2 regions of the Variovorax sp. YR750 genome follow, and region 1 is predicted to be linked to the other one. Evidence: predicted binding sites of a transcription regulator. Region 1 holds the regulator's gene; the other holds the start of a gene.
What was found. The regulator FliA, encoded in region 1, starts transcription of late flagellar genes. The targets are predictions, from matches to a motif close to CTAAAGTTTNNNNNNNNNNNGCCGNTA.
Positions count from the first base shown of each region.

Region 2: a site for FliA is predicted at 6,278-6,304, ahead of BMY35_RS36735 (FlxA-like family protein). Genes of this name have one in related genera too.

Region 1 is NZ_FOBJ01000004.1:245,301-255,717, reverse strand. Features, by position in the region: gene flhF (flagellar biosynthesis GTPase FlhF) at 1-1,341, shown strand, start outside; gene BMY35_RS10315 (nucleotide-binding protein) at 1,352-2,152, shown strand; gene BMY35_RS10310 (RNA polymerase sigma factor FliA) at 2,174-2,908, shown strand; partial or broken gene BMY35_RS10305 (IS481 family transposase) at 3,006-3,958, shown strand; gene BMY35_RS10300 (flavin monoamine oxidase family protein) at 4,199-5,887, shown strand; gene BMY35_RS10295 (carbon-nitrogen hydrolase family protein) at 5,887-6,699, shown strand; gene BMY35_RS10290 (helix-turn-helix domain-containing protein) at 6,706-7,653, opposite strand; gene BMY35_RS10285 (2-hydroxyacid dehydrogenase) at 7,658-8,497, opposite strand; gene gabT (4-aminobutyrate--2-oxoglutarate transaminase) at 8,593-9,873, opposite strand; gene BMY35_RS10275 (helix-turn-helix domain-containing protein) at 10,107-10,417, shown strand, end outside.
Region 2 is NZ_FOBJ01000030.1:18,371-28,787, forward strand. Features, by position in the region: gene BMY35_RS36700 (LysR family transcriptional regulator) at 1-69, opposite strand, end outside; gene BMY35_RS36705 (dihydrodipicolinate synthase family protein) at 182-1,120, shown strand; gene BMY35_RS36710 (Bug family tripartite tricarboxylate transporter substrate binding protein) at 1,170-2,141, shown strand; gene BMY35_RS36715 (SDR family NAD(P)-dependent oxidoreductase) at 2,131-2,841, shown strand; gene BMY35_RS36720 (mandelate racemase/muconate lactonizing enzyme family protein) at 2,881-4,047, shown strand; gene BMY35_RS36725 (tripartite tricarboxylate transporter substrate-binding protein) at 4,171-5,157, opposite strand; gene BMY35_RS36730 (MarR family winged helix-turn-helix transcriptional regulator) at 5,347-5,895, shown strand; gene BMY35_RS36735 (FlxA-like family protein) at 5,897-6,244, opposite strand; gene BMY35_RS36740 (universal stress protein) at 6,390-6,836, shown strand; gene BMY35_RS36745 (LysR substrate-binding domain-containing protein) at 6,863-7,792, opposite strand; gene BMY35_RS36750 (tripartite tricarboxylate transporter substrate binding protein) at 7,933-8,928, shown strand; gene BMY35_RS36755 (UxaA family hydrolase) at 8,972-10,417, shown strand, end outside.

The sequences.
Region 1 (10,417 bases):
ACGCAGCTGGTGGACAGCGTGTTCCAGCCGCGCCGGCACAGCCCGCTGTTCGTGCCCGCCGAGAGCGACCTGCAGGAAGACGCTGCCGCCGCGGCGGGCGCCTCGCAGCAGGTGGCCCGCGCGCAGGGCGAGACCGACCTGCTGCGCCTGAAGTACCAGAACCTGATCCGCGCCATGGCGCACGACGCGCAGGAGCTGGCCACCACCGCGAGCGCGCTGGCCGGCGCGCAGATCGGCTTCGAGCGCGCACGCGCGCTATGGCGCCAGGCCGGCGACGAGGAAGCGGGCCAGAAGGCCGTGCTGCAGGACCTGCTGGTGCACGCGCGCGGCGAAGTGGCCGCCGCCTGCGAGACCCACGTGCTCGCGCTGTGCGGGCAGGTGGGACTGCGATCGAACGAGGGCGGCGACGCCTACGAATGCCACGGCAGCCTGCTGCTGTCGGACCGCACGGGCCTGCCGCTGGCGGCGCCCAACCAGTGGCTCTCGACGGCCGCCACGCGCGGCATGAAGGACGCCGCGCGCAAGCCCGGCGCACGCCAGGTTCCGTGGCTGCGCCAGCAGGACTTCGGCAGCCGGCCGCTGGTGCACCTGCTGACTCGCCAGCCCGGCATCGAGGCCATGGTGCAGTGGCAGGCCGCGGGCCAGCGCTGGCTGGCGCGCGCGCCGGGCTCCACCGCCGTGATCGACATGCGCACCGGCGCACCCGACACGCTGGCACGCATGGACTTCGAATTCGGCGAAGCGCGGCCCGTGCGCTTCCGCGGCAAGGCGGCGCTGCTCGCCGAGTCGCATGCCGACGTGGTGTTGCGCTTCAACGCGGCGGCCCTGGCGGCGGGCATCGCCCGCGACGAGATGCCGGCGCTGCGCTGCGTCGCCACGCGCGTGGTCGATGCACGCACCGGCAACGTGCTGGCGCAGGTGCACGCGCTTTCGAACATCGGCTCCGAGGTTTCCGCGCGGCAGCTCGCGCAGTGGCTGGGCTGGGCGGTGGATGCCGAGCCCTGCTTCCGCCTGCTGCGCGACGGCGTGCAGCTCGTGGGCGGCATCGGCGAGCTGGGCGACCCGGACATCATGAAGCGGCTCCTGATCGCCGGCCAGATGAGCACCACCGTGTGGCGGCTGCTGCAGGCCGAGGGCGAGTGGGCCGACCGCGCGCGTGCGCTGCTGGGCCAGCTGATGGGCCGCCCGGCGCGCAACGGCCGCGCCATGAGCGGCAGCGCGCTGTATGCGGGCGTGGGCAAGCTCTTCCTGCTGCTCGACGCGCTGGGCACCGAATCGACCGCGCCCGTACAGGCGCCGCGCGAGCCCGCGAAGCAGCAGAAGCTGGAGAAGCAGGATTGAGGGTGGCGCAATGAACAAGCTGGTTGCGGATCAGGCGGACGGCCTCCGGCGCCTGCTCGCGCCGACGCAGGCGCGCGTGGTCGCGGTGGCCGGCATGGGCAGCGGCGCGGGCGGCACCACCATCGCGATGAACCTCGCGGTGGCGCTGGCGGGGCAGGGCCGCAACGTCCTGCTGCTCGACGAGCACTGCCCGGCCGAAGGCTCGGCGTGCGAGGTCTGGGACATCGACCCGCTGGGCAGCCTGGCCGACGTGGCCGGCGGGCGCCTGACGCTCGACGGCGCCGAGGTGCGCGCGGCCTGCGGCGTGCGTGTGCTGCCGGCGCCGCCCGGCGCGGTGCATGGCGCAGGCAACGATCCGCGCAGGTTCTGGTACGACGGCTTCGTCATCGTCGATGCGGCCTTCGACCGCGAGGGCCGGCTGTCGGCGCTCGCGCAGGGCGCGGACGACCTGCTGCTGGTGCTGCAGCCGCACCCCTCGTCGGTCACCTCGGCCTATGCGGGCATCAAGCACCTGCAGCGAGCGCATGGCATGAGCCAGATGCGCTTCCTGGTCAACGGCGTGGTCGACGTCCAGGCCGCGCGCCAGATCATGAACAACCTCGCCCATGCCGGCAGCCGCTATCTCGCGCTGTCGCTGCAGCCCGCCGGCTGGGTGCGCTTCGATCCGCTGGTCGCCGATGCCTGGCGGCTGAAGAAGACCATCGCCGAGGCCTTTCCCGCGAGCCACGCGGCGATCGACCTGCGTCGCGTCGCAGGCGAGATGGACGGCTGGCCGTGGCGCGCGGCCGAGCCCCAGCAGGCCATGGCCTGAGCCCAGGAAGGACGGACCGCCGTGTACACCGCACAGGGAACCATCGAGAAATCTCACCTGCTGGCCCAGCACCAGCCGCTGGTACGCCGCATCGCGCTGCAGATGATGGCCAAGCTGCCCGCCAGCGTGGAGCTGGACGACCTGATCCAGGCAGGCATGCTCGGCCTGCTGGACGCATCCAGCCGCTACCAGGACAACCGGGGCGCGCAGTTCGAGACCTTCGTCAGCCAGCGCATCCGCGGCGCCATGCTCGACGAACTGCGCGCCGCCGACTGGGGCTCGCGCGGCCTGCGCCAGTCTGCGCGCGGCATCGAGAAGGCGATCCAGGCGCTGGGCCACAAGCTCGGGCGTTCTCCCACCGAAGGGGAGATCGCCAGGGAGCTGAAGATGGACATCGAGGCGTACCAGTCGCTGCTGCAGGAGATTCAGGGCTGCCAGCTGCTGTACGTGGAAGACTTCTCCAAGGACGACGCCGACAACGCCTTCCTCGACAGCCATTCGCAGGACGCGCGCAAGGACCGCCGCAGCAGCGACGACCCGCTGGAGCAGCTGCTGGAAAGCGGCTTCCGACACCAGCTGGTGGACGCCATCTCGGCGCTGCCCGAGCGCGACCAGCTGCTGCTGAACCTCTACTACGAGGAAGAGCTGAACCTGCGCGAGATCGGCGCCATCCTCGAGGTGAGCCAGTCGCGCGTGTGCCAGCTGCACAGCCAGGCGATCAGCAGGCTGCGGGCGAAGCTGAAAGACCTGCTCTAGCTGTGAAGCTCCAATAGGTTGTATCCGGTGTTCATCCGGATTGGGTTTGAGAGACTGGAGTCGCCAAACACCCAATCCACTCAGGAGGCCCAACCGGATGAACACCCATAAGCATGTCCGACTTACCTCTGCCCGCCGAGTCGAGATGGTCAAGCAGATGAGTTTGGAAGGCCTTGATGCCGTGCAAGCCGCAGTCGCACACGGCGTTACCGCGCCCACCGCCAGGAAGTGGCTGGGCCGCTATTTGGCAGGCGGTGAGGCTGCGCTGGCCGATGCCTCCTCAAGGTCCCAACGTTCTCCCGGAGCCATCGATGCAGGCAAGGCACTGCTCATCGTGGAGCTGCGCAAACGCCGAATGCTGCAAGCTCGCATCGCACGCAGCGTGGGAGTCTCGGAGTCCACGGTCAGCCGCGTTCTAGCGCGAGCGGGCATGTCCAAGCTGAGCGACCTGGAGCCTGTGGAAGCCGTTGTGCGCTACGAACACGAGGCTCCCGGTGATCTGCTGCACATCGACACCCAAGAAGCTCGGGCGCATCGTGCGCCCCAGCCACTGCGTCACCGGCAACCGCAAAGACTGCATTGATGGCGCAGGCTGGGAACCGCCTGTTCACGGCCATGGACGACCATGCGCGCATCGCCTTCACTGCCATGCATCCGGACGAGAAGAAGCATCAGGCGGTGCAGTTCCTGCAAGACGCTGTGGCGTACTACGCCCGACTCGGCGTCACCATCAAGCGCCTGTTGACGGACAACGGCTCGGCCTTCCGTTCACGTGAGTTCGCCATGACCTGTGCCTGCCTGGGCATCAAGCACAAATTTACTCGCGGCTATCGGCCCCAGACCAATGACAAGGCGGAACGATTCATCCAGTCTGCGCTACGCAAATGGGCGTACGGCCGGACCTATCAGAACTCCGCCCAGAGAACGCTCGCCCTGGCCAACTGGCAGCACCACTACAACTGGCACCGCCCCCATAGCGGCATCGGCGGTATCGCGCCCATGTCCAGACTCAACCCGTCAAGAAATGACCTCTTGACACTTCACTTCTAGGCGCTGGACGTCGAGTTGCTCGGCAATGTCCAAGGCGTCGTCCACCTTAGCGCCAAGGGGTCTGACCGCCGTCTGACGCCCTCCGGTTGATGGGCTCGACTGCACTCCCAAAAACGGCGCTCGGCCGCATGTGGCTACCTCCCGCTCGGCCCGACCAAGCAACACGCTTGGCCCGTTAGATCGCGTCCCGGCACGCCCTCCTTCCTAGACTCCCCATTCCCTCCGCAAGAGTACTCAACCATGCCCCGCCGCCCTCCGGCTCCCCCGCCTCCTGCCGGCCAGCGCCCGGTCACAGTCTTCGGCCCTGACTTCCCTTTCCCCTTCGACGCCTGGGTTCGCCACCCGGCCGGCCTTGGCGTATTGCCACCCGAACACCACGGGGCGGAGGTCGCGATCGTCGGCGCCGGGATGGCCGGCATGGTGGCGGCCTATGAGCTAATGAAGCTCGGGTTCAAGCCCGTCCTCTACGAGGCTTCGCGAATGGGCGGACGGCTGCGCTCGCAGGCGTTCGAAGGCGGCCAGGGCGTGGTCGCCGAGTTGGGCGGCATGCGCTTCCCGGTTTCCGGTACGGCCTTCTACCACTACGTCGACCAACTGGGGCTGGACACGCGGCCGTTCCCGAACCCGCTGACGCCGGCATCCGGCAGCACGGTGGTGGACTTGGAAGGACTGACGCACTACGCCGAGAAGCTATCGGACCTGCCGCCGATCTTCGGGCAGGTGGCCGATGCCTGGCGCGACGCGCTGGAGGACGGCGCGCAGTTCACCGCAGTCCAGGACGCGATCCGCGCCCGGGACGTGCCGACCCTGAAGGCGCTGTGGAACCGCCTGGTGCCCTTATGGGACGACCGTACGTTTTACGATTTCGTCGCCACGTCGAAGGCTTTCGCGCAGCTGTCGTTTCAGCACCGCGAGGTGTTCGGCCAGGTCGGGTTCGGCACCGGCGGCTGGGACTCGGACTTCCCCAATTCGATGCTGGAGATTCTGCGAGTCGTGATGACCGCGTGCGACGACGAGCAGCGGCTGATCGTGGGGGGCGCGGAGCAGGTGCCGCTGCGCCTGTGGCAGCACGCGCCGAGTGATCCCGTGTATTGGCCCGCCGGCACCACCTTGTCCAGCCTGCACGGGGGCGCCCCGCGCGCTGGCGTCGCGGCCATCCGGCGGCAGTCGGACGGCCGCCTGGCGGTGATCGACCGCTGGGGCGAGCAGCGGTCTTACACCGCTGTGCTCGCCACCTGCCAGAGCTGGCTGCTCACCACCCAAATCGACTGCGACGAATCGTTGTTCTCGCACAAGATGTGGATGGCGCTCGACCGCACGCGCTACATGCAGTCCAGCAAGACCTTCGTGATGGTCGACCGGCCGTTCTGGAAGGACAAGGACTCGGAGACCGGCCGGGATGTGATGAGCATGACGCTGACGGACCGGCTCACGCGCGGCACCTATTTGTTCGACAACGGCCAGGGCAAGCCGGGCGTCATCTGCCTGTCCTACGCCTGGATGGGCGATGCGCTGAAGATGTTGCCGCAGTCGCCGGAGAAGCGCGTCAAGCTGGCGCTGGGAGCCTTGAAGAAGATCTACCCGAAGGTGGACATCACCCGCCACATCATCGGCGACCCGATCACGATATCCTGGGAAGCCGATCCGTATTTCCTCGGCGCATTCAAGGGTGCATTGCCCGGGCACTACCGCTATAACCAGCGCATGTTCGCGCACTTCATGCAGGACGCGCTGCCAGCCGCGGAGCGAGGGATCTTCATCGCGGGGGACGATGTGTCCTGGACGCCGGCCTGGGTGGAAGGCGCGGTGCAGACCTCGCTCAATGCCGTATGGGGCATCTTGCACCACTTCGGCGGGCGCAGCCACCCCGCCAATCCTGGTCCCGGCGATGTGTTCGCGAGCATCGGGCCAATGGTGCTGCCGGAGTGATGAACGAATTGCGCCTCGCCTTGCTGCAGTGTGCGTCCGCCCCGGGCGAGGTGGCGTTGAACCTGCAGCGGCTAGACCACGCGTGCCGCGAGGCCGCCGCTGCAGGCATGCATCTGCTCGTTACGCCCGAAATGTTCCTGACCGGCTACAACATCGGGCGCGACGCGGCCGCGCAGTTCGCCGAGCCTCCCGGCGGCCCCCGCACGGTGGCCGCGGGCGAGATCGCAAGGAGGCACAGGCTGGCAATCGTGTTCGGCCACCCCGAGCATGACGACACCGGTGCTGTGTGCAACACGTGCGTCGGCGTGGACGCCGATGGCCGGGTGCTGGGCCGCCATCGCAAGTCGCATCTGTTCGGCGATCTCGACCAGGGCATGTTCAATGCGGGGCGGGGCGACGAGCCTCCGTTCGACTTCCATGGCTGGAAGGTCGGCATGCTGATCTGCTACGACGTGGAGTTTCCGGAGAATGCGCGCCGCCTCGCACTGGAGGGGGCCGACCTGCTTGTGGTGCCGACGGCGAACATGGAGGGGTACGACTTCGTGCCGCGACACCTGGTCCCGACCCGCGCCTACGAGAACCAGTTGTTTGTCGCCTATGCGAACTTCTGCGGCCAGGAAGCCGACATCACTTACGACGGACTGAGCTGCGTGGCCGCGCCCGACGGCGCCGTTCTTGCGCAGGCAGCGCGCGATCCATCGCTGGTATTCGCACGGCTGGACCAAAGCCGGCTGGCTGCCGCAAGACAGCACCTTGGGCATCTCGCGCTGTGCCGCGCGCTGCATGATGCCGATCCGGCGGCCGCGGATTGACGCGGTTCAACGCTCACGCCCAAGCACAGGCGCCGCGATCCCGGTCCGGGACATCGAGGCCCGTCGCACGTCGGACGGCGAGCAGCCTTTGACGCGCCGCATGGCATGGCCCAGCGCGGCACCGCTGTCGAAGCCAACGCGGAAGGCCACCTCGCCGACCGGCAGGTCCGTGCCGCCCAGCAATTCACAGGCCGTCTTCAGCCGCACGCGCAGCCGAAATTCGCCCACCGAGAGCCCGGTCCCGTCGCGGAACAGCCGAGTGATGTGGCGCCGCGAGACGCCGAAGCGCTCGCCCAGCGCATCGAGCGAAATGAACTGGTCAGCGTGCAGGCGGATGTAGTCCTTCAACTCCTCGACGAGCGCAAGGCCGTGCTCTGTCTTCGAGACCGCCGGCAAGACCTGGCCGGTGGTGGCTTCCGCGATGCACTGGACTGTCAAGGCGACCGCCAGCGCGCGCGTGCGACCCGAGTAGCCATAGCCGCCGTCGTCGGGGAGGGTCGCCAACTGCTGCAGCGTACGTATGGCCGGCGTGCGCTGTAGCAGCACGACCGCGCGGGTGCGGCGCTGGAACTCGCGCAGAGATCCGTACGCGCGGTCGAGCCTGTTCAGCATCGCGCCCGTCACATAGAGCGCGGCGTGGCTGTTGGCACCCATGCCGGCCCGTGTCTCGTGGGCCCGATGCGCGGGCACGACGGCGAAGCGCTCGTGCGTCAGCCAGCTCCCCTCGCAGCGGTCCTCATGCCTGAGTTCCAGCGCCCCGCGGCTGGGTAGGATGAACATCACGCAGTCGTGCCAGTGCCAGGGCTGGGCGTACGCACCGCTGTTGGACTGCGTGGCATGCCCTTCCTCGGCGGCGATCAGCCAACCTTCGTCCGTCTCCTGGCAGAGCTGCTCGAACGATCGCAGCGTGCTCGACCGCTCGAGGCTGCCAGGTCTTTGGAGGCCAGCGCTCATGACTCTAGTAGGCCGCCGCGCGTTCGACGACCCGCAGCAAGGGTTCACCGGACAGCAGCCGCTCGCAGTTCTCCGCGATCTGCTCCACGACATCCGCCAGCGGCATTACTGCGGCCATATGCGGCGTGACCAGCACGCCAGGGTGCTCCCAAAGCGGGTTGTCTTGCGGCAGCGGCTCATCGTGGAAAACATCGACGACGGCACCACCCAGTTGGCCGCAATTCAGCGCCGCGACCAGGTCCGGTTCGTTGAGCTGCGGCCCCCTTCCGCACTGGATCAATCGGGTTCCAGGCTTGAGGCGCGCGAACAATTTGCTGTCGAGGATGCCAGTGGTGTCTCTCGTCAGCGGAAGCATGCAGACCAGCAGGTCCAACTCGCGCAGGAAGTCATCCTGGCCCGCTTCGCCACCATAGACGCGCACGCCCTCGATCGGCTTGCCGGACCGCGACCATCCCCGCACGTCATAGCCTTGCCGCTGCAGTGCGGCCGCGATCTGCGCGCCGATCTGACCCAGACCCATCACGCCCACCACTACTTGGTCGGCCCGCCGATTCGGCGGACGTTGCCAGACTTTCTCGCGTTGCCGGCGCGCGGTCAGGTCGAACCCGCGATGGTAGTAGAGCGTGCACCACAGCACGTACTCGGCCATGCGTTGAACCTGCGCGTCATCGATGACTTTACAGACCGGCACATCCGGGAACGTGGGGTCCGCGAGCACGTGGTCGACCCCAACGCCGATGGAATGCGCCATGCGCACCGCGGGCAGCTGGTCCCATATGCCATGCGGCTGGTTCCAGCAGACCACCACCTCAGCCTCCGCCGCGGCTACGTCCGTGCAGTTCATGATCGATCAGTCCGGGAGTCTCTTGGCCAGCAGTTGCTTGAAAAGCATACTGCCGTGCAGAAAGGAGCCGGCGAGCGCGAGCGCGGGCATTGCCGTCAAGCCTCCAGCAGGGATGCGGCGAGCAGCGCAAGTCCTTCCTCGAACACCGCGTCCTCGATGGTCAGCGGGAACAGGAAGCGGATCACGTTGCCATGCACGCCGCAGGTGAGCAGCAGCAAGCCTTTGGCCAGGGCCAGCTCCTGAATGCGCTTGACCAGCTTGGGCAGCGGCACGCCGGCCTCGTCCCTGAACTCCACGCCGACCATAGCGCCCAGGTTGCGCACTTCGGCGATCGCGGGCACGTCCGCCTTGAGCGTTTCGAGCTTGGCAACCAGGCGCTTGCCCAGCACCTCGGCGCGCCGCGGCAGGTCGTCTTGTGCCAGGATGTCCAACACCGCCAGCGCCGCGGCCACGGCGACCGGATGGCCGGCGTAGGTTCCGCCCAGGCCGCCCGGCGCCGCGGCATCCATCCACTCGGCGCGGCCGGTTAAGGCAGACAGCGGAAAGCCGCCGGCGAGGCTCTTGGCCATGGTCATCAGGTCGAAGTCGATGCCATGGTGCTCAAGGGCGAACATCTTGCCAGTGCGGCCGAAGCCGGTCTGTACCTCGTCCACGACCAACAGGATGCCGTGCTCGTCGCAGATCTCGCGCAGGCGCCGCAACAGGGCCGTGGGCGCGACGTAGAAACCGCCCTCGCCCTGTACCGGCTCGAGGATGATGGCCGCCACTCGCCGGGGGTCCACGTCGGCACTGAAGAGCCGCTCGATGGCCAGCAGGCTGTCCTCGATGCTGACGCCGAGCGCGTCGGCCGGGTACGGTACATGCCACACGTCGGGCGGCATGGCGCCGAAGCCCGCCTTGTAGGGGAACGTCTTGCCGGTCAAAGCCATGCCCATCAGCGTGCGGCCGTGGAAGGCTCCCGAGAAGGCGATGACGGCGCTGCGCCCGGTCGCGGCCTTGGCCACCTTGACGGCGTTCTCCACCGCCTCCGCGCCGGTGGTGAACAACGCCGTCTTCTTCGCGAAGCTGCCCGGCGTCTTGTCGTTGAGCTGCTCGCACAGCGCAACATAGCTCTCGTAGGGGGTCACCTGGAAGCAGGTGTGGTGGAAGCTCTCTAGCTGCTGCTGCACCGCGGCAAGTACACGCGGATGCCTGTGGCCCGTGGCCAGGACGGCGATGCCGCTGCCGAAGTCGATGAGCCGCCGGCCATTGACGTCCCAGATCTCTGCATTCTGGGCGTGCGCCGTGAACGATTGCGTCTGCACGCCCACACCACGTGGGCACGCGGCCTGTCGACGTTGTTCGAGTGCGATGTTCTGGTCGATTGCTTGCAGCATGAAAGATCCTGGGTTGAAGGCGATGCGCCACTTTAGACCAATTTGTGAAAATTTATCAATCAATTTTCACGTATATGAATGTTCATTGTTATTTTCTCACGGCGAAGTCCGGAGCCCCGCCAGGCGGATGTCGTCGCCCAAGGTACGATGGACGCTCGCGCCGCCGAGCAAGGCGCGCCGAACCGCCCCGCCGTAGCCTTATGAGAAAGCCCTCCAACACCCGTCAGCCGTCCATGCCCATCAAGGCTGCAACGGCCAGTAGCGCCGCGCCCCGTCTTCGCCAGGCAGCGCTGGCAAAGACGAATGCGAAGACAAAGGCGACGGCCGCAGCACCGACACCGCCCGAAGCCACAGGAGCCGATTCAGTGCAATGGATCGGCCACGAAATCAAGAGCCTGCGCAAGGCCAAGGGGCTGTCGCTGCAGAAACTCGGCGACGCCTGCGGCAAGTCGGTTGGCTTCCTGAGCCAGGTGGAACGGGGCCTGAGCACGCCCTCCATCAGCGACCTGCGGCAGATCGCCGATGCACTGGAAGTGCAGGTCAG
Region 2 (10,417 bases), on a different contig from region 1:
GCCGGTCTCGGCCAGGGCCAGGAAATCTTCCAGCCATTCGAGGTCGAGCGGTCGGTTGCCGGGGCCCATGCGCTGCGCGATCGGTTGAATAGTTGTATGCGATTCGAGTATTGGACGGCCCGTGCCCCGCCGGCAAAAGATGCACCCATTCCTGCAACTTGAACCATCACGGAGACAAAGCATGCCTTCCATCGCGAATTATCGCGGGATCATCCCCGCCATTTCCTGCCCCTTCACGAACGACCACCGCATCGACGAGCCGGCGCTGCGCAAGCTGGCCTCGTGGCTGGCCGGCCACGACGGCGTGGTGGCGATCATGACCAACGGCCACACCGGCGAGGTGTTCTCGCTCACGCCTTCGGAGCGTGCCGAGGTGACGCGCATCGTCGCCGACGAGCTGCGCGGCCGCATGCCGGTGATCTCGTCGATCGTCTGCGAGGGCCTGGCCGAGGCCGCCGAGCATGCCCGCGCCGCCCAGGCCGCCGGCGCGGTGGCGCTGGACGTGATGCCGCCGCACCACTGGCTGCGCTTCGGCTTCACGCCCGGCCATGCGCTGCAGTATTTCGAGGCCATCCACCGCGCCGCGCCGGAGCTGGACCTGGTCTGCCACGTATACCCGGCATGGACGCGCGCCTCGTACTCGTCGCAACTGCTGGCCGAGCTGGCGCGCCTGCCCTACCTGCAGGCCTTCAAGGTGGGCCAGCGCGACATGAACAAGTACGCCCGCGACATCCAGGCGATCCGCGAGGCCGATGCCTCGAAGGCCATCCTCACCTGCCACGACGAATACCTGCTGGCCTCGATGGTGCAGGGCGTGGACGGCGCGCTGGTCGGCTTCGCGACCTTCATCCCGCAACTGATCATCGACCTGTGGAACGCGGTGAAGGCCGGCGACCTGAAGAAGGCGATGGCGGTGCAGGCGCTCATCACGCCGCTGAAGGACGCGGTGTACGGCGGCGGCGAACCCACCGGCGAGGCCCACGCGCGCATGAAGGGCGGCATGTACTTGGCCGGCGTGCTCGAGAACGCTACGGTGCGCCCGCCGACCGAGGCGCCGAACGCGCGCGAGATGGACGCGCTGCGCGCCGCCGTCGAGCAGGCCGGGCTGTCGAAGCGCTGAGCCCACGGGCCATGGCGCCCGATCGAGAAAACACAAGGAGACAAGAGACATGCAACGCAAGCACTTCCTGCGCGCCACCCTGGCCGCCCTCGCGCTGGCAGCCGCATCGACCGCCGGCTTCGCCCAGAACTGGCCCAGCCGCCCGGTGCGCATGGTGATCCCGTTTCCGCCGGGCGGCACGCTCGACACCATCGGCCGCCTGCTGGCGCAGAAGCTCGGCGAGCAGACGGGCCAGAGCTTCATCGTGGAGAACCGCGCGGGCGGCAACGGCGTGATCGGCGCCGACGTGGTGTCGAAGGCGCCGGCCGACGGCTACACGCTGCTGTTCAACGCCTCGACCTTCACCACCGCGCCGATGACCATGAAGTCGGTGCCCTACGAGGTGGTGAAGGACTTCACCCCGGTGGCGCTGGTGGCGAAGGCGCCGCTGTCGGTGGCGGTCAACAAGAACCTGCCGGTGAACGACGTGAAGTCGCTCATCGCGTACGCCAAGGCGCACCCGGGCAAGATGACCTTCGCGGTGGGCTCCATCGGATCGGCGGGGCACCTGTCGACCGAGCTGCTCAAGCGCGCGGGCGGCGGGCTCGACTACCTGATCGTGCCGTACAAGGGCACGGCGCCGGCCTTCCAGGACCTGATCGGCGGGCAGATCGACGGCTTCATCGACCCGATCCTCGGCTCGCTGCAGTACCACAAGAGCGGCATGCTGAAGGTGATCGCCGTCACCTCGGCCACGCGCGCGACCAGCCTGCCGAACGTGCCCACGGTGGGTGAAAGCATCCCGGGCTACGAGTTCTACAGCTGGTACGGTCTGTGGGGCCCGGCGAAGCTGCCGGCGGCCATCACGCAGCGGCTGAACGCCGAGGTCAACAAGGCGCTGGGCACCGACATGCGCGAGACGCTGAACGCGCAGGGCCTGCTGCTGACGCCGGGCAGCGTCGAGGACTTCTCGAAGTTCCAGGCCGAGGACATGGCGCGCTCGAAGAAGATCATCACCGAGGGCAACATCCATGTCGAATGAGTCCGCCACGGCGCCCCATGCGGTGGTGACGGGCAGCAGCGGCGGCATCGGCCGCGCCATCGCCTCGCACCTGCTGGAGGCCGGCTGGCGCGTGAGCGGCGTCGACCTCGCCGCGCCGACGCTGTCCTCCCACGCAGGCTTCACGCACACGGCGGTGGACCTGTGCGATGCCGATGCCATCGCGCGCGTCGCCGCCGCGCTGCAGGATGCCGATGCGCTGGTGCATGCGGCCGGCGTGCTGCGCGTCGGCGAGCTGGGCTCGCTCGACCATGCGGGTGGCGAGCTGATGTGGCGCCTGCACGTCGACGCGGCCACGCGCCTGGCCGACGCGCTCGTGCCCGCGATGGCCGCGCGCGGCAGGGGCCGCGTGGTGTTCGTCGGCAGCCGCGTCGCGCAGGGCCTGCCCGGGCGCGGCCAGTACGCCGCGACCAAGGCCGCGCTGATCGCGCTCGCGCGAAGCTGGGCCGCGGAAGTCGCAGCCCGGGGCGTGACCGTCAACGTGGTGTCGCCCGGCGCGACGCAGACCTCGATGCTGCAGGACCCGGCCCGCGCGGGCAGCGCGCCGCGCATGCCGCCCATAGGCCGACTGATCCAGCCCGGGGAGATCGCCGCGCTCGTGGGCTTTCTTCTCTCGCCGCAGGCGGCGGCCATCACGGGGCAGGACGTCGCCATCTGCGGCGGTTCGTCGCTGCACCGCTGAACAACCTTTTCGCTTCTTTCTCATCCCCGGAACCCGACCATGAAAATCGTCAACATCCTCGAATCCACCCGCCCCATCAAGTCGGACATCCGCAACGCCTACATCGATTTCTCGAAGATGACCCTGAGCCTCGTGGCCGTGGTCACCGACGTGATCCGCGACGGCAAGCCGGTCATCGGCTATGGCTTCAATTCGAACGGCCGCTACGGCCAGGGCGGGCTGATCCGCGAGCGCTTCCTGCCTCGCCTGCTGGAGGCCGAGCCCGCTTCGCTGCTCGACGAGACCGGCGACAACCTCGACCCGCACAAGATCTGGGCCCGCATGATGATCAACGAGAAGCCCGGCGGCCACGGCGAGCGCTCGGTGGCCGTGGGCACCATCGACATGGCCGTGTGGGACGCCACCGCCAAGATCGCAGGCAAGCCGCTCTACCAGCTGCTGGCCGAGCGCTACGGCACCGGCAAGCCCGACCCGCGCGTGTTCGTCTACGCGGCCGGCGGCTACTACTACCCCGGCAAGGGCCTCGAAGGCCTACAGCGCGAGATGACCAGCTACCTGGAGCGCGGCTACTCGGTGGTGAAGATGAAGATCGGCGGCGCAACGCTCGCCGAAGACTGCGAGCGCATCGAGTCGGTGCTGAAGATCCTCGGCCCCGGCCAGCAGCTCGCGGTGGACGCCAACGGCCGCTTCGACCTGCAGACGGCCGTCGACTACGGCCGCGCCCTCTCGCAATACCCGCTCTTCTGGTACGAGGAAGCCGGCGACCCGCTCGACTACGAACTGCAGGCCAAGCTCGGCGAGGTGTACGCCGGCCCGATGGCCACGGGCGAGAACCTGTTCTCGATGCAGGACGCGCGCAACCTCATCCGCCACGGCGGCATGCGCCCCGACCGCGACTGGCTGCAGTTCGACTGCGCGCTGAGCTACGGCCTCGTGGAGTACCTGCGCACGCTCGACATGCTGAAGGAGAACGGCTGGTCGCCCTCGCGCTGCATCCCGCACGGCGGCCACCAGATGTCGCTGGCCATCGCAGCCGGCCTCGGCCTCGGCGGCAACGAGAGCTACCCCGACCTCTTCCAGCCCTATGGCGGCTTCCCCGACGGCGTGAAAGTGGACAACGGCTACGTCACCCTGCCGCCGCTGCCCGGCATCGGCTTCGAAGGCAAGGCCGACCTCATCTCCGAGATGCGAGCCCTCGCCGCCTGAACAAGCGCGGCCCATTCGCGGGACACCGCGGAACCGGCTTTGCCGGGCCGCAGGTGTCGCCCCCCGGCGAGGGGGGTTGGCGAAGCGACACGAAGTGCGCGAAGCCTGGGGGGAGTATCAAGTTCAGGGCTGAAAGCCGGAGCGGCGCACGACCGGCTCCCACTGCGCGCGATAGGCCTTGAGCATTTGCGCGGTCTCGGCCGCGTTGCTGACCACCGGCGTGATGAAGAGCGCGTCGGCCGCCTTCTGCAGGCCCGGGTCCTTCATGACGTCGCGGATCGAGTTGGCCAGCAGCTGCACCCTGGCGGGCGCCATCGAGCTGGGCGCGAAGAAGGTGTTCCAGCCGTCGGCGTCGATCTTCATGCCGGCCTCGCGGAAGATCGGGATGTTGGGCGCGAAGCTCGCGCGCTTCTTGCCCGAGGTGGCGAGGATGCGGATCTTGCCGGCCACGTGCTGCGGATAGAGCGAGTCGAGCGTGTCGATGGCGATCGGCAGGCTGCCGCCGCTCAGGTCGGCCGCCAGCGGCGCGGAGCCGCCGTAGCCCTTGATCTGCGGCTGCACGCTCAGGGCGTCGCCCACCATCAGGCCGAAGAAGTGGGGCAGGCTGCCGGTGGCGGGCACGCCGAACACGGCTTCTTCCGGGTGCGCCCAGAGCCGGCCCACCAGGAACATCGCGCGGTCGAGCTGGAGCTTCTGGCCGACCGCGAGCGCGAAGTCGTAGCTGCTGACCTGCGAGACGGGCACGAAGTCCTTGTCGGGGTCGTAGCCCGCGTCCTTGAACACCAGCGGCGCGACCACCATCACGGCGGGGTTGCCCAGCATCAGCACGTTCTGCCCGGCGGGCGCGCGCTTCACTTCCTTGGCCGCGAGCCGGCCGCCCTCGCCCGGGCGGTTTTCCACGCTCACCTGCACGCCGAGCTTCGGCCCGAGACGCTCGGCGATCAGCCGCGCGATGCGGTCGGTGCTGCCGCCCGGCGCATAGCCGACCACGAGGGTGAGCGGACCGCCGTCCAGCGCGGCGGGCGCCTGGGCATGGGCCAGGGGAGCGCAAGCGGCAAGGGCCATGCCCCCTGCCATGATGAGCTTGCGCCTGGAAAGAAATGCGGGCATCGGATCTCCTGCGGGACAGTTGTCGTGAACGGGAAGGCGCGGGTTTCACGGCGAAAATCGCGCGTCAAGACTGTTTCCGCTCGTTCAAATTTGTTACTGGTTTATACGTATGGGCAAACAGTTGATCTAATCAATCAACTGCCCGCCGAGGCGGGCGAACCACACTCACCCCGCCGTTCCGCCACCCATATGCAACAAGCTTTTCCCGATGCAGGAGCGTTGCGCGCGCCCCGTTCCCTGGACGACCTGCTGCTCTATCGCATGGCGCGCGCCGTGCGCGCGGGCAGCGGCATGGCGACGCGGCTGGTCGAGGGGGGCTTCGGCATCACGCGCCGCGAGTGGGGAATGATCGCCACGCTCGCGCAGGAAGGCGAGATGACGTCGTCGGCGCTCGCCGCCCAGCTGCACCTGGACCGGGTGCGCACCTCGCGCGGGCTTCGCAGCCTGGTCGAGAAGAAGCTGGTGCACCGCCGCCAGAACGCGGAAGACAGGCGCGAGGTGCACGTGCGGCTGAGCGCCTCGGGCCAGCAGCTGTTCGGCGGACTCTTCCCGCGCATCGCGGGGCTGAACACCGAGCTGCTGGAAGGCATCGCGCCCGCGGACATGGAGGCCTTCCTGCGCTGCCTGCGGCACCTCGAGCAGCGCGGGGAAGAGCTTCTCGCGCAGGGCGTGGTGGCGGAGAAGGCCGACCGGCGCTCCGGCGGCACGCGGCACCGGTGGCCCGAGCGCGGAGGCTGAATCAGGCCTGCACGTCCACGATGCCGCCGATCGAACCGTTGCGGCTGCCGTTGCCGGCACGCTGCGAGGCGGTGGCGCTTTCCTCCATCGACGCCATGGCGCTCTTCTGGACGGCGCCCATGCGCAGCGCGTTCATCTGCTGCTGCAGCATGGCCAGCTGGGCCGCCAGTGCCTGGAGCTGCTGCTGGACCATCTTGCGCGCATCGCCTTCGGGCGTGCTGAGCAGCAGGCCCTGCTTTTCCTTGATCTGCTTTTGCGTCGCCGTGATCTGGCGTTGAATCTTCGCAATCTCGACGTTCACGTCGCCCCCGCTTCTCGCGCTGCCGGTTGCACCGATGGCATTCACCATTTCGATCCTCCTTTTTCGTGTACGAGCAGGAGTTATCGGCAGCCGGCACGAAAAATGAAGGGTAGCCTGCCCGGCTTGCATGGCCGCGATCGCGAACTAGACTGAAGTGTGGGCACCCGCGGTGCCGGGGGCCAAGGAGCCTGCCATGTACAAGCGCGTTCTTGTGGCGACCGACGGCTCGGCGCTGTCGGAGCAAGCGGTCAAAGCCGCCATCGACCTGGCTCTTCTGACCAATGCGGACTTGGTGAGCGTCACCGTCGCGCACATCGAGCCGGTCGGCTACTTCGAGGGCTCGATGATGCTGAGCCAGCGCGACATCCAGGAATCGCAGGCGCACACCGACCGGGCCGCGCAGCAGCTGGTCGACAAGGTGGCGGCTTCGGCACTCGCCAAGGGCGTGCGCAGCGCGCAGGCCATCGTCATGCGGTCGAACCAGGTGGCCGAGGCCATCATCACCACCGCGAAGAACCAGCAGTGCGACCTGATCGTGATGGCCTCGCACGGACGCCGCAGCCTCGCGCGCCTGCTGATGGGCAGCGAGACGCTGCACGTGCTGACGCACTCGCACATCCCGGTGCTGGTGCTGCGCTGACGGAACGGTCTCCTGTCTCCTGTCTCCTATTTCGGCGCGACCTTTCGCAGGCAGTCCATCAGCAGCAGGCTGGCCGGCGTCTGCGAACGGCCCCGCAGCGTGATGATGCCCACGGGCGGGAGTTCGATCGGCACGTCGATCTTCAGGATGCAGAGTTGTCCCTGCTTCGCGAAGTGCCGGGCGACGCCGCGCGCCAGGAAGCCGACGGCCGGCCGCTGGTGCATCACCGAAAGCGTCACGAGGAACGAAGCCGTCTCGACGATGTCCGCAGGCGGCACGAGACGATGCTTGTAGAACATCTGCGCCAGCTTCGAACGCGACGAAGCCCACGGCGGCGGCACCACCCAGGGCAGCCCGGCGAGCATCGCCCAGTTCGGCCTGGAAGCCTTCGCCAGCGGATGCTCCGGGCTCACCACGATGCACATCGGCTCCGCGTAGAGGGCCTCGGTCTCCAGGTCGGGCGATGCATAGCCGGGCTCCAGGCGGCCGACGATCAGGTCGAGCTCGCCGACGCGCAGGCGGGGCAGCAGCCGCGTGAGGTCGCCCTCCTCCACCATCACGGTGGTCAGCGCCGACTGCTTCTTCAGCCGCTGGATGGCCTGCACCAGCAGGCTCGGCGTGGCCACCACCATCGCGCCGACGCTGGTGCGGCCCGCGCCTCCGCTGGCCACGGCATCGATCTCGTCGCGCGTGCGCTGGTAGTCGGCCAGCACCGAGCGCGCGAAGCGCACCACCGTCGCACCGTAGGGCGTGGGCTCGGTGCCGCGTGTGGAGCGCGCGAACAGCTTCAGGTCGAACATGCGCTCGATCTCCGCCAGCATCTTCGAGACGGCCGGCTGCGTGATCGAAAGGAACTCCGACACGCGGCCCAGGTGGCGGAACTCGTCGAGCGCCACCAGCAGTTGCAGGTGGCGCAGCTTGAGGTTGGAGCGAAGCACGCGGTCGATCTGGCTCATGGTGTCGTGGGGCGTCATGCGGCCTTCTTTCTCTTCATAACCTCAAGCTCATGAAGAGAGTCCGCTATTTCATTGGATGGCAATGATTGTCTCCGGAAGAATCCGCCCTGCCTGCCGAACAACGATTCCTGGAGACAACGATGAAAACCCCTCGCAAGCTGGCACGCCGCCAGTTCGTGCTGGGCGGCCTGGGCGCCGCCGCACTCGCCAGCGCACCAGCACGCGCGCTGGCCGCCGACTACCCCGAACGCCCCCTCACATTCATCTGCCCATGGCCCGCGGGCGGCACGGCCGACAGGTCGATGCGCATCATCTGCCAGATCGCGTCACGCGAACTCGGCCAGCCCATCGCGCTGGAAAACCGCGCGGGCGCCTCGGGAATGATCGGCACCAAGGCACTGGCCTCGGCACGGCCCGACGGCTACACCATCGGCCAGATACCGATCTCGGTGACGCGCTTCTCCCAGATCGGCACCGTGCAGCTCGATCCGCTGAAAGATCTCACCTACCTCGCACGCACTTCGGGCCAGACCTTCGGCATCGCGGTGCCCGCGCGCTCGCCGTTCAAGTCGCTGCGCGACGTGGTGGCGCATGCCAAGGCCCACCCCGGCACCGTGACCTATGCGCATGCCGGCATCGGCGGCGCGACGCACGTCGGCATGGAGCAGTTCGCGCAGGCGGCCGGCGTGAAGTTCAACGCCATCGCCTACAAGGGCGGCTCGGCCGCGCTGCAGGACGTGCTGGGCGAGCAGGTCGACATGCTGGCCGACAGCAGTTCCTGGGCGCCGCACGTGGAAAGCGGCAAGCTGCGCCTGCTCGCCACCTGGGGCGAGACGCGCACGCCGCGCTTCAAGGACACGCCCACGCTCAAGGAGCTCGGCTACGACGTGGTGGTGGAAGCGCCCAACGGCATCGGCGCGCCCAAGGGCTTGCCGCCGGCGGTCGAGAAGAAGCTGCGCGATGCGTTCCGCACCGCCGTCAACAGCGAGGAATTCCGCAAGGTTGCGGAAAGCATCGACGCCCCCGTCATGTACCAGGACGGCCCCGAGTACCAGAAGTACGTGCAGGCCGTCTACCGGCAGGAGACCGAGCTCATTCGCAAGCTCAACCTCAAGGAGCTGATGGAAAAGGGCTGAGCAAGCCTTCCATCCGCAAGCACCTTTCCATTCCTTTTTCTTCATGAACGACAGCCCCCTGCTTCGCCTGCATCCGAACGACAACGTGCTGGTCGCCAAGAACGCCATCGCCCTGGGCGAGGCGATCGCCGAGTTCGGCGTGCGCGCCAGGGCGCAGATTCCCGCCGGCCACAAGATCGCGTCGCGCGCCATCGCGGCCGGCGAGGAGGTAAGGAAGTACGACACGGTGATCGGGGTGGCCTCGCGCGACCTGCAGGCCGGCGACTACGTGCACAGCCACAACCTCACGCTGGTCGACAGCTACCGCGACCCGGCTTTCTGCCAGGACGTGCGGCCCGTGGACTTCGTGCCCGAAGCCGAGCGCGCGACCTTCATGGGCTTCGAGCGGCCCGGTGGCGGCGTCGGTACGCGCAACTTCATCGGCATCCTCTCGTCGGTGAACTGCTCGGCCACCGTGATCAAGCGCATCGCCGCGCACTTCACGCCCGAGCGCATGGCGGCGTTTCCCAACGTGGACGGCGTGGCCGCATTCGCGCAGACCAGCGGCTGCGGCATGTCCTCGCCGAGCGAGCACTTCGACGTGCTGCGCCGCACGCTGGCGGGCTACGCGCGCCATCCGAACCTGGCCGGCGTGCTCATCGTGGGCCTGGGCTGCGAGCGCAACCAGGTCGATGCACTGGTCGATTCGCAGGGCCTCCAGGCGGGCCGGCTGATGCGCACGCTGGTGATGCAGGAGGTGGGCGGCACGCGCGCGACCATCGAGGCCGGCATCCGCGCGATCGAGGAGATGCTGCCCGAGGCCAATGCGGCGCAGCGCACGCGCGTCGGCGCGCACCACCTGAAGATCGGGCTCGAATGCGGCGGCTCCGACGGCTTCTCGGCCATCACAGCCAACCCGGCACTGGGTGCGGCGATGGACCTGCTGGTGCGCCACGGCGGCACCGCCATCCTGTCGGAAACGCCGGAGATCCACGGCGTCGAATTCATGCTCACGCGCCGCGCCGCCACGCCCGAAGTCGGGCAGAAGCTGCTCGACCGCCTCGCCTGGTGGGAGCGCTACGCGGCCGGCCAGAACGCGCAGTTCAACGGCGTGGTGGGCCACGGCAACCAGGCCGGCGGTCTGGCCAACATCTTCGAGAAATCGCTGGGCTCCGCCATGAAGGGCGGCACCACGCCGCTGCGCGCGGTGTACGAGTACGCGGAACCCATCGACGAGCCGGGCTTCGTCTTCATGGATTCGCCGGGCTACGACCCGGTGGCCGTCACCGGCCAGATCGCCAGCGGCGCGCAGCTGATCTGCTTCACCACCGGGCGCGGCTCGATGTTCGGCAGCAAGCCCGCTCCGACGATCAAGCTCGCGAGCAACACGCCGATGTTCCGGCGCCTGGAGGAAGACATGGACATCAACTGCGGCGTGGTGATCGACGGCGAACTCTCCGTGCCCGAACTGGGCCGGCACATCTTCGAGCAGATCCTGCGCCACGCATCG